One region of the Nitrobacter hamburgensis X14 genome, then DNA from elsewhere that is predicted to be linked to it. Evidence: riboswitches for the same ligand, from Rfam matches in the RefSeq annotation. Region 1 holds a riboswitch; the other holds the start of a gene.
The links. Region 1 has a riboswitch for S-adenosylmethionine ahead of metX (homoserine O-acetyltransferase MetX). Riboswitches for the same ligand answer to the same signal wherever they lie in the genome.
Positions count from the first base shown of each region.

Region 2: linked by a shared signal. The riboswitch ahead of NHAM_RS01110 (O-succinylhomoserine sulfhydrylase) and the one ahead of metX (homoserine O-acetyltransferase MetX) in region 1 are both predicted to bind S-adenosylmethionine.

Region 1 covers NC_007964.1:744,133-749,453, forward strand. Annotated here, with positions in the region: gene NHAM_RS03510 (chorismate mutase) at 81-932, opposite strand; SAM riboswitch at 1,092-1,171, shown strand; gene metX (homoserine O-acetyltransferase MetX) at 1,262-2,461, shown strand; gene metW (methionine biosynthesis protein MetW) at 2,463-3,131, shown strand; gene NHAM_RS27430 (hypothetical protein) at 3,603-3,776, opposite strand; gene NHAM_RS03525 (TIGR02594 family protein) at 4,044-4,646, shown strand; gene NHAM_RS03530 (MOSC domain-containing protein) at 4,819-5,321, opposite strand, start outside.
Region 2 covers NC_007964.1:237,997-243,317, forward strand. Annotated here, with positions in the region: gene NHAM_RS01105 (2'-deoxycytidine 5'-triphosphate deaminase) at 70-1,176, opposite strand; SAM riboswitch at 1,340-1,419, shown strand; gene NHAM_RS01110 (O-succinylhomoserine sulfhydrylase) at 1,490-2,683, shown strand; gene NHAM_RS01115 (SGNH/GDSL hydrolase family protein) at 2,787-3,770, opposite strand; gene NHAM_RS01120 (SGNH/GDSL hydrolase family protein) at 3,770-4,531, opposite strand; gene NHAM_RS01125 (OpgC family protein) at 4,528-5,321, opposite strand, start outside.

The sequences.
Region 1 (5,321 bases):
AAATCCTCTTGATCAATAGCTCGCGCGTATTCGATCGCAAAACCGGTATCCCGCTTTTGCGGAATACGCGCTAGCGGGACTTAACTTTTGGACGCCCCGCTGGAAGGCATCGTATAGCGTGTTGCGTGGCTGCCGACGAGGGCCGTCGAACGGACCGATGCGCCCGCCTCAAACAGCGCCGATTTTATCGTGTCGAGGCTGGTGCCTCCAGTGACGGACACCAGCAGCGCAGCGCCGTCGAAGGCGGTATCGGGCACGGCAACGATCTCGGCGAGCGGCGACAGCGCACGGGCGGTATCGGCATTCCAGCCGGACACGCGCACGCTCCAGGTCTCCACTTCAGTGACCCGTGCATTGTCGGCGACGCGCGAGACCACGAACACCGGCAGCGTAGCCGGATGGTCGGCGCGCTCGATGAAGGGCAGGCGGGCGATGATTTTCGGCGCGCCCTCGGTCTCAAGCGCGAGCCACCATGGCGCACGGCTCGAGGTCGCCGAGACCAGGGCAAGGTCGCCTTTCGAATTCGCCACGGCCTCCACGGCCGCCTGCGCATTGAAATGCGGCACAAAGGGCACCGTGAAGCCGAAGTGGAAGCGTGCGGAATCCCGCATCGCGGATTCGCCGAGCGATAGATCGGCATGCAGCGAAAACGGCGCCTGCACGTAGGTGAAGGTCGAGATGATGACGCGCCAGATGCTCTCGACGGTGTCGAGCGGCAGGATGCCGCGATGACGCTGCGCCAGACGGCGCATCATGTCGGCTTCGCGCGCCGGGCGGAACGCGGAGCCGATTTCCTGGGTCTGCTTCACCGAGATCAGGCGGTCGATGATGTCGCCGCGTCGCATCAGCAGGCTGTGAACCTGCTCGTCGATGGCGTCGATCTCTTTGCGCAGCTCGTCGAGCGAGGGCGGCGCCGGGGGTGCCTTGGTCATGGGTAATTCGTCGGCCGCGCTTAGTTCCACCACGGGCCGCATTGATAGGAAAGAAGGCGTACGAAAGCAAAGAAAACATGGCCCGCCTGGGTCTGCGATCGTCAGAGTCGCGGCTGCATGGGCCTTATCTTGACGAAAAAGGCATCTAGGATTAGGTTCCGATCATTCCGTGGTCATTTGAGCCGGCCGGCTTGCAGCCACGTTAAACAACTCGCTAAACAGGCCGGGGACAGCAAAATCCTGATCCCGGCCGAACCCATGTTCAGGCCGGTTTTTTATGGCCTGTAATCCGCGGTTTCTTCGAAGCCTCGGAGGAGGTCAGTGTCAGGATGGTAAACGCGCAATCGGTACCGACCCCGGCTCACGCCGAGTATCGAGCCCAGGAAGCAGACCATCCCACCTCGCAGGTCGCGATGTTCGCCGGCGATCAACCGCTGCCGCTCGATTGCGGCATCGATCTCGCGCCTTTCCAGATCGCCTATCAGACCTACGGCGAACTCAACGCCGGAAAGTCCAACGCCATCCTGGTCTGCCATGCGCTGACCGGGGATCAGCATGTCGCCAACGTTCATCCGGTCACCGGCAAGCCCGGCTGGTGGGTGACCCTGGTGGGGCCCGGCAAACCGCTCGACACCGACAAGTATTTTGTAATCTGCTCGAACGTGATCGGCGGCTGCATGGGTTCGACCGGTCCCGCCTCGACCAATCCTGCAACCGGCACGGTATGGGGGCTGGATTTTCCGGTCATCACCATCCCCGACATGGTGCGCGCGCAGGCCATGCTGATCGATCGCCTCGGCATTGACACGCTGTTTTCCGTGGTCGGCGGTTCCATGGGCGGCATGCAGGTGCTGCAGTGGTGCGTCGCCTATCCGCAGCGCGTGTTTTCGGCGCTGCCGATCGCATGCAGCACGCGCCACTCCGCGCAGAACATCGCGTTTCACGAGTTGGGACGGCAGGCGGTGATGGCCGACCCCGACTGGCGCGACGGCCGCTATGTCGAGCAGGGCACCTATCCGCACCGGGGTCTCGGCGTGGCGCGGATGGCCGCGCACATTACCTACCTGTCGGACGCGGCGCTGCATCGCAAGTTCGGACGGCGGATGCAGGATCGCGATCTGCCGACGTTTTCGTTCGACGCGGATTTTCAGGTGGAGAGCTATTTGCGCCACCAGGGGTCGTCGTTCGTCGAGCGCTTCGACGCCAACAGCTATCTCTATCTGACGCGGGCGATGGATTATTTCGACATCGCGGCCGATCATAACGGCGTGCTGGCCGCCGCGTTTCGCGATACGCGGACACGGTTCTGCGTGGTGTCGTTCACGAGCGACTGGTTGTTCCCGACCTCCGAATCGCGCGCAACCGTACATGCGCTCAATGCCGGCGGCGCGCGGGTCTCGTTCGCGGAGATCGAGACCGATCGCGGCCACGACGCCTTCCTGCTCGACCTTCCCGAATTTTTCGACATCGCGCATGCGTTCCTGGTATCGGCGGGAAAGACCCGCGGTCTGGCGGCCGCAGGTGAGTGACATGAGCGTCGAGCAACCGACCCTGCCGCTGAATGACGTCGCGCCGCTGACGGGCGGCTGCTATCGCGGCGATCATCTCCTGCTGGCCGAGATGATCGCGCCCAATTCGAAGGTCCTGGACGTTGGCTGCGGCGACGGTGACCTTTTGCAGTTGCTCGAGACACGCGGCATCGACGGCCGCGGCATCGAACTGTCGCGCGAGGGCGTCAATCACTGCGTCGCCAAGGGGCTCGCGGTGGTGCAGGGCGACGCCGACACCGACCTCGTCAACTATCCCGACGACGCCTTCGACTATGTGATCCTGTCGCAGACCCTGCAGGCGACGCGGCAGCCCAAGGCGGTGCTGGAAAATCTGTTGCGGATCGGCCGCCGCGCCATCGTATCGTTCCCGAATTTCGGCTACTGGAAGATGCGTGTTCAGCTTCTGGTCGGCGGCCACATGCCGCGCACGGACAACCTGCCGGCGACGTGGTACGATACGCCGAACATCCATTTCTGCACCATCAAGGATTTCGTCCAGCTCTGCGGCGAGATCAACGTCAAGATGGAGCGTGCGGTCGCGCTCGATCTTTACGGCCGGCCGCTGCGGTTCAACGCGCCGTGGTGGTTCTGGAACATGTTCGGGGAGCAGGGCGTGTTTCTGCTCAGCCGAGGAGAGAAGAACGAGTAGCAAACATCGACCGGTCCCTGATCCCGAACGCCACCTGGAGCGTTTTCGCTTCTGATGGAATCAGAAGCGGTCTCTATTATTTTGATTTGACGCGCTTTCTTCCCGCGAACGGCACCCACTTCGCTCGAAAACGCTCTGGCCCGGCCGGTGGCCATAGTCGTTCGCGAAGCCGGCAGCGCCTGCTGTTTCAAGTTGCTTGGTGCTTCGGCGGCACTCGGCGCGGACCTTGGTCGGGCTTCGCCGCCTCATATCCCGAGCCGGCGCCGGTGCGTGTCAGGACAGCGCGCGCTTCGGCGCCTTGATGCCGACTTGCAGGGACGAATACGCCCCCACCGACAGATCACCTCGGTGAGCGCCAGCGGCTGACCGACGCGCGGTCTTGGTCTTGAGATCGTCGAGGATTGCGATCGCATCGTCGCGGAAGTCCTCGTAGCAGGAACTGTCCGATACGGAATATCCTACCGCGCCGGGTCAGTGATGCTGCGGCGTTTGCGCGAGAAGTCGCGCTCCGCTCCCGGCTTGCATGGCTGTTGGAAGCCTCGCGGCGAAATCGTGCACGAACAGGACCGGCATGCCGGTGCCGGTTTCCTCGAAGGAGAGGCGCGCGTTGTCTTTGGTCGCGGCGTCACGGCATGTCGATTCCATGAAGAGGATTGTTTGCCGATGGTTAGTCGTAGACATGGGAAGTAAAACGACGACAGACGAAAACGTGCGTGGGTGTGTTCTGCGTTTAGTGCCGTTCAGCCATGTTTTCGCGTGCCGATATTCCTGTCGCAATACAGCGTGCGACTTCTTTGACGTGAAATTATCGTATCGACGCCATGTTTTAGACATATTTAACCTTTTTAGGCGGGTACGGTGATTCTTTGTTAAGGATCGCGCGACACCGGAGGGTGTCACAGGGGTGCATGTATGTTTCAGTTAGTTGCGTTTCGCCGGCTGCCGCGTATCCTGGCACTGGCGGTGTGTTCGTTGGCGGTCGTCGCATTCGCGGCTCCGGCCTCGGCAAGGCCTCATCATCGTGCGGGACATCACGCGCACGTTCATCACCACAAACACCATCATCACGTTCGCCGTCACCACCGGTATCGCCATCACCAGCACAGGCACCGTCACACGCGGGTGTCGCGCTCGCGTGCGGACGAAACCGGATTTTCGGACGGAGGCTTCGTGTCGAATATCGTTTCCGAAGCGCGCCGCTATATCGGCGGCAATCCCACCGGCCGCAGCCGACTCTGGTGCGCGCGCTTCATGAACATGGTTCTGGCGCGCTCCGGGCATCGGGGAACGGGCTCCGATATGGCGAGTTCGTTCGCGCATTACGGGCGGCGGGTCTCCGGCCCGCAGGTTGGCGCCATCGCCGTCATGAGCCGACGCGGCGGCGGCCATGTCGGCGTCGTCAGCGGCGTCGATCGGCGCGGCAATCCCATTGTCGTATCGGGCAATCACGGCCGTCGCGTCGCGGAGTCGGTCTATCCGCGCAGCCGCGTCTACGCCTATGTGGTGCCGAACTGAGGCGTGTGGTGCCGTTTTCGCCCTATCCTCTTGCAGGAGAGGGCGCCTCGGTGAACCAGGGCGGGCGGGGCAAGTTTTTTGACAAGCCCCGCTCATCCCTCATGGACGTCGTCCGTGCCACCTTCTCCTGCGGCGGGAGCACGGGAGAAGGAAGAACTGCTGCGGTCGCCGTTCATGGGCGTGATTCCCGAAGCGTTTCGACCTTGTCGTCGATCCTGACCGTGCCGCCGGTGACGACTTCCGCATAGACCCCGCAATTGCGATGCCCCAGCGTTCGCGTCAGCGTGTTCGGAATGTCGAGATCGCGAACTGCTGTCTCCGGGTCGACGTTGGTGGCCGTGCACCGGACGATGCGCTTGACCACCTTGAGCCGGATGTCGCCGATCGCGAGCGTGCGCTCGAGCAGGTCGAGTTCGCTCCAGGCCGGCCAGCCACGGACGTAAAGATTGGCGCGGAAGCGCAGCGGGTGGACCGGCTGCCCGACCATTGTCTCGATGGCGGCGATGCTGCCGAGGTTGATGATCGAGACCACCTTCCTTGCGACGTCCGAAAAACTATGTCCGTTGCCGACGAGAACCTGTGGCGGTCCCTTGAGTTCCCGGGTGAAGTTGGCGGCGAAGAACCGTTCGACCGCAGCGCGACCGTCGGCGGTTCCGAGGTCGGCGCGCACCGCTT
Region 2 (5,321 bases), 510 kb from region 1:
CACAACTAGCCGCCGCTTGCGAAGCTGCGCGCCACCCCGTCGCAATAACCGCTTTCCGCCTCCGGTTCGCTACACCCGGAAATGCTTCGACAGCTTGAGGCCCTGGGCCTGATAGCTGGAGCCGATGCGCTGGCCGTAGATCGCGTCGGGCCGCGCCAGCATCTTCTCATAGACGAGACGGCCGACGATCTGGCCATGCTCGAGAATGAACGGCACCTCGCGCGAGCGCACCTCCAGCACCGCGCGCGAACCCTGTCCGCCGGCGCCGGCATAACCGAAGCCGGGATCGAAGAAGCCGGCATAATGCACCCGGAATTCGCCGACCAGCGGATCGAACGGCACCATTTCCGCGGCGTAATCGGGCGGCACCTGCACCGCTTCTTTTGATGCGAGGATGTAGAACTCGCCGGGATCGAGGATCAGGCTGCCGTCCGGCCGCGCCGCGATCGGCTCCCAGAACTCGCCGACCGCATAGCGGCCGCGGCGATCGATATCGATCACGCCGGTATGACGCTTGGCGCGGTAGCCGACAAAGCCGTCGGCGTTCTCGCCGGAGAGATCGACGCTGAGCGCTACGCCGTTGGCGAACTCGGTGTCGTCGCTATCGACCAGCCTCTCTCGTGCATGCAGCGCATCGAGCTCGTCGGCATCGAGAATGGCGTCGCCGCTGCGGAAGCGGACCTGCGACAGCCGCGATCCCTCGCGCAGCAACACCGGAAACGTCTTCGGACTGATTTCCGCATAAAGCGGGCCGTGATAGCCGGCGCCGATCATGTCGAAGCGCCGGGTGCCGTCGGCGATCACGCGGGTGAACACGTCGAGCCGCCCGGTCGAGCTTTTCGGGTTGGCGGCGGCGACGATCTCGGGCGGCAGCGCCAGGCTCTCCAGCAGCGGCACGATATAGACGCAGTTGGTTTCCAGCACCGCGCCGTCGGACAGATCGATTTCGTGCAGCTTCAACTCGTCGATGCGCTCCGCCACCGTTGCGCCCGGCCCGGGCAGAAAACTGGCGCGCACCCGATAGGCCATGGCGCCGAGCCGCAGATCGAGACTCGCCGGCTGGATCTGGCTCTCGACGAATGGGTATTCCGGCAGGATCAGCCCCGCGTCCGCCATCGCCGCGATCATGCGGTCGGGCAGAATGCCATTGGCGTCTGGAGGAAGCGTGAATGGCACGATGTCGTCCTCGCGGCTCTCGCCAATAGGCCCTGATAACAGACGCTTTACCGGTTGTCCGATGGCTGGCGGTCTGGTTCTAACATTCGCGTCCCGTTTCAGCGAGTGTCTTTGCGAATGTCAACTCGTTGGCTTGACGGAAAGCACATGCCGGATTAGGCATGACCTGTCCCGTGGTGATTTGAGCCGGCCGGCTTGCAGCCACGTTAAATAAGTTGCTAAACAGGCCGGGGACAATGTGATCCCGGCCTGTGGATTTTTCCAGGCCGGTTTTTTTGTGACCGTTTTTCAAGGCGGTCGCGCAGGAGGTCACATGTCGCAGTCTTCGCCCACCGCCCAATATCGTACTGAAACCCGGCTGGTTCATTCCGGAACGATGCGCTCGCAGTTCGCCGAGACCTCGGAAGCACTGTTCCTGACCCAGGGCTATATCTACGACACCGCCGAACAGTGCGAGGCGCGGTTCAAGGGCGAGGACCCGGGTTTCATCTACTCGCGCTACTCCAACCCGACCGTCGCCATGTTCGAGCAGCGCATGGCCGAACTGGAAGGTGCGGAAGCGGCGCGCGCCACCGCGACAGGCATGGCGGCGGTGACGACCGCGATGCTCGCGCCCTTGAGGGCCGGCGATCACGTCGTCGCGGCCAAGGCCTTGTTCGGCTCCTGCCGCTATGTGGTAGAGGATCTGCTGCCGCGCTACGGTATCGAGTCCACGCTGGTCGACGGCCTCGATCTCGAGCAGTGGCGCAAGGCGATGAGGCCGAACACGAAAAGCTGCTTCATCGAAAGCCCGACCAACCCGACGCTCGACGTGCTCGACATCGGCGGTATCGCCGAGATCGCGCATCAGGCCGGCGCGCGGCTGATCGTCGACAATGTGTTCGCGACGCCGATCTGGCAAAGTCCGCTGGCGCTCGGCGCTGACATCGTGGTGTATTCGGCGACCAAGCACATCGACGGTCAGGGACGAACGCTCGGCGGCGTCATCCTGTGCTCGAACGCCTTCGTCCAGGAGCACCTGCAAACCTTTATACGCCAGACCGGGCCGTCGATCTCGCCGTTCAACGCCTGGGTTCTCCTGAAAGGGTTGGAGACGCTCGGCGTCCGCGTGCGCCAGCAGACCGAGAGCGCCGCCGCGATCGCGGATGCGCTGGCGTCGCATCCGAAAGTGTCCCGCCTCATCTATCCCGGCCGGCCGGACCATCCGCAGGCGGCGCTCGTGAAAAAGCAGATGCGCGCCGGCTCGACGCTGATCGGATTCGAGGTCAAGGGCGGCAAGGCGGGCGCTTTCCGCTGTCTCAACGCGCTCAAGCTCGCGCGCATCTCGAACAACCTCGGCGACGCCAAGAGCCTCGTGACCCACCCGGCGACCACCACCCACCAGCGGCTCGCCCCGGAGGTCCGCGTCGGCCTGGGCATCGGCGAAGGCTTCATCCGCTATTCGGCCGGCCTCGAACACAAGGACGACCTGATCGAGGATCTCGTCGCCGCGCTGGAGACGGTGTGATGTTTTTTCGTCATTGCGAGCGAAGCGAAGCAATCCAGATGTATGTCATGTAAAGAACCTGGATTGCTTCGTCGCTTCACTCCTCGCAATGACGAAGGGTCCGTTACAACGGCCGGAAGGCCGTCGCCGCCTGCGGCGGGCTGACGCCGGCCTGGACCTGGTCCACCGACTGGATGATGTCATCGCCGAGCAACTGGGCGAAACAGGCGTAACCCCAGTCGTTCATGTGCAGGCCGTCTTTGGTCACGAAGGTGTCGAACGGCAGCGACTGCCGATCGTGCCAGTCGCGCATGACCTCGAAGCGCGGAAAAATCCCGACGTGCCTGTGGTGCGCGACCCTGCTCAGCAGACTGACCATCCTGCCGGCGTTCTCGCCCCTGGCATTGACGGCGGGCGCGTATTGCGGATCGACCAGAACCAGATCGGCGCCCGAGGCCTGAATGGTCGCGACGCCGGCTTCGACGGTTTTCGCGGTGCTCGCGGGATCGAGATTGCGCAGCACCGCGTTGGTGCCGACCTGCCAGATCACCATGTCCGGCTTGGCATCGATCACTTCCGATCGCAGCCGCTTCATCATTTCGGGCGCGTCCTCGCCGCCCCTGCCGCGATTGATCACGGTAATAGCGGCCGCTGGATACTTGCGGTGCAACCGGGCCGCCAGCCGGTTCGGATAAGTGAATTCGGGTGACGTCGCGCCGTACCCTTGCGTCGATGACGAGCCGAAGGCGACGATGACGACCGGTTTGTTGGCGGCAAGCTTGGCCGCCACATGCGGCAGCGACCCCATCGACTGCGAGACGCCCTTCGGCGGCAGACAGGGGACGCGGTTGAAGATGTCGCGAGGGCGGTCCGCAACGGCCTTGACCTTGTCGGTCGCCTTTCCTGACAGGTTCTGCGTCGGCGTGCCGGAACGCGCAGCCGCAACGCCGGATGAAGCCGGTGCGGACAGGCCCGCGCTGCCCGTCGGCCGCGCCGTGGCGTTTGCCGGCGCGGTTTGCGCGACCACGGTCGAGGTCGATGTGCCCATCACCATGATCGCCAGCGCAGCCAGGACGGCGGTTGTGGAGAAGCGGCTGTGGATCGTCATTAGCGCCGGGTCCCGAGTTCGGCAGGATTGATATGAGCGGTATCGATCACGAATGTGGACAAGGCCCGGCCGAGACAATTGTGAACGCGTTTGGCCAGATCGGCACCGCGCACCGGGCTGAACAAATCGAATTCGCCGCTTTCATTCCAATGGTTCATGATCGCAAACCGGTCGAACAGCGGAACGTCGTGCTGCTGCGCCACCACCCGCATGTTGTCGATATAGGAGGTCGGTGAAACCATGGTTTCCGTACGCGGGCTGTATTGCATATTCATCAGGACGACGTCAGTCCCGGCATTCTGCAATGCAGTTACGCCGTGGTCGATGGCATCGTGAAAGGTGTCGTCATCGACGGAGCGGATCGCATCGACGGTGCCGGTCTGCCACACCACCAGGGTCGGCTTTTTCGCCAGTGCGAGCTTGCCGAGGCCGGGCGCGATATCCTCGGCGGTCTTCCGGGGCTCCAGTTCCACGGACACGTTCACGGTGATGCCCGGCAATTTCTCGCGAAGCGCCGCCTGCAATCTCGCGGGATAGGCGTCGCCCTCCGCCCCCGGAATGGTTGAGGAACGGCTGCCCACAACCAGGATATCGAGCGGGCCGCCCGCCTTGACCGCCGAGGCGACCCGGGTCAGCGGTCTGTCGCTGGTCAGCAGATAGGCCGGAACGTCGCAGCTCCTGGGGGGATCATCGGCGCGCGCGAAGGCACTGGCCGTCAGACCGGCCAGCAGCAGCAAGACCGACGTCCAGCCGGCCCTCATGCTCCTCCTCCTGCAAGATCCGCGTCGCCGTCGGCGGATTTGGCACGACTTCCACCCTTGCCGGCAACCTTTTTGTACCATGAAAATACCCATGCGGCGCCGGACATAATGAGAATTCCGCAAAGACTGATGACGAAATGAAGCCCGGCGCCGCCGGACGCCTCGGCCAGAATGAATTGCCCGGCAAAGGCCAGGAAGACGCCGATGCAGAAAATCTCCAGTGAGTGCTGGCCGCACAGGACCAGCGGCCGCAGCCACGGCGAGGTCAGCCCGGGCCAGTCCCTGGGCAGGAAGTGGACGGTCAGCGCGGCCAGCGCCAGAAAATGGGCGAAGCGCAGCACGTCGAGATTGGTCTTGTCGATCGGATACATCCACTGCTCGACGATGCCCGGCATCAAATGGTTGAGCTGCGGCACATGCCAGGTCAGCGTCGTGTAGAAGGCAAACAGCAGATAGGCGGCGCAAATCCAGAGCGTGACCGGCGACGAAAGGATGCGCGACATGCGCTTGGCGCCTCCCAGCGCGCACCACGCGCCGAACACGAACAGCAGTTGCCAGGCGAACGGATTGAAGAACCAGACCCCGTTGGGATAGGCCGGCAGCGCCAGATCGAATTGCCAGGTGAGCGCATAAAGACCCGCCGACAACGCCAGCCCAAGATCGGCCCTGCGCTGCATCAGTGCCAGCATCGGCGGAAAAAACAGCATCAGCGCGACGTAGAGCGGTAGCACGTCCATGTTGACGGGCCGGAATTTCAGCAGCAGCGCCTGCACGATGGTGATGTCGGGAT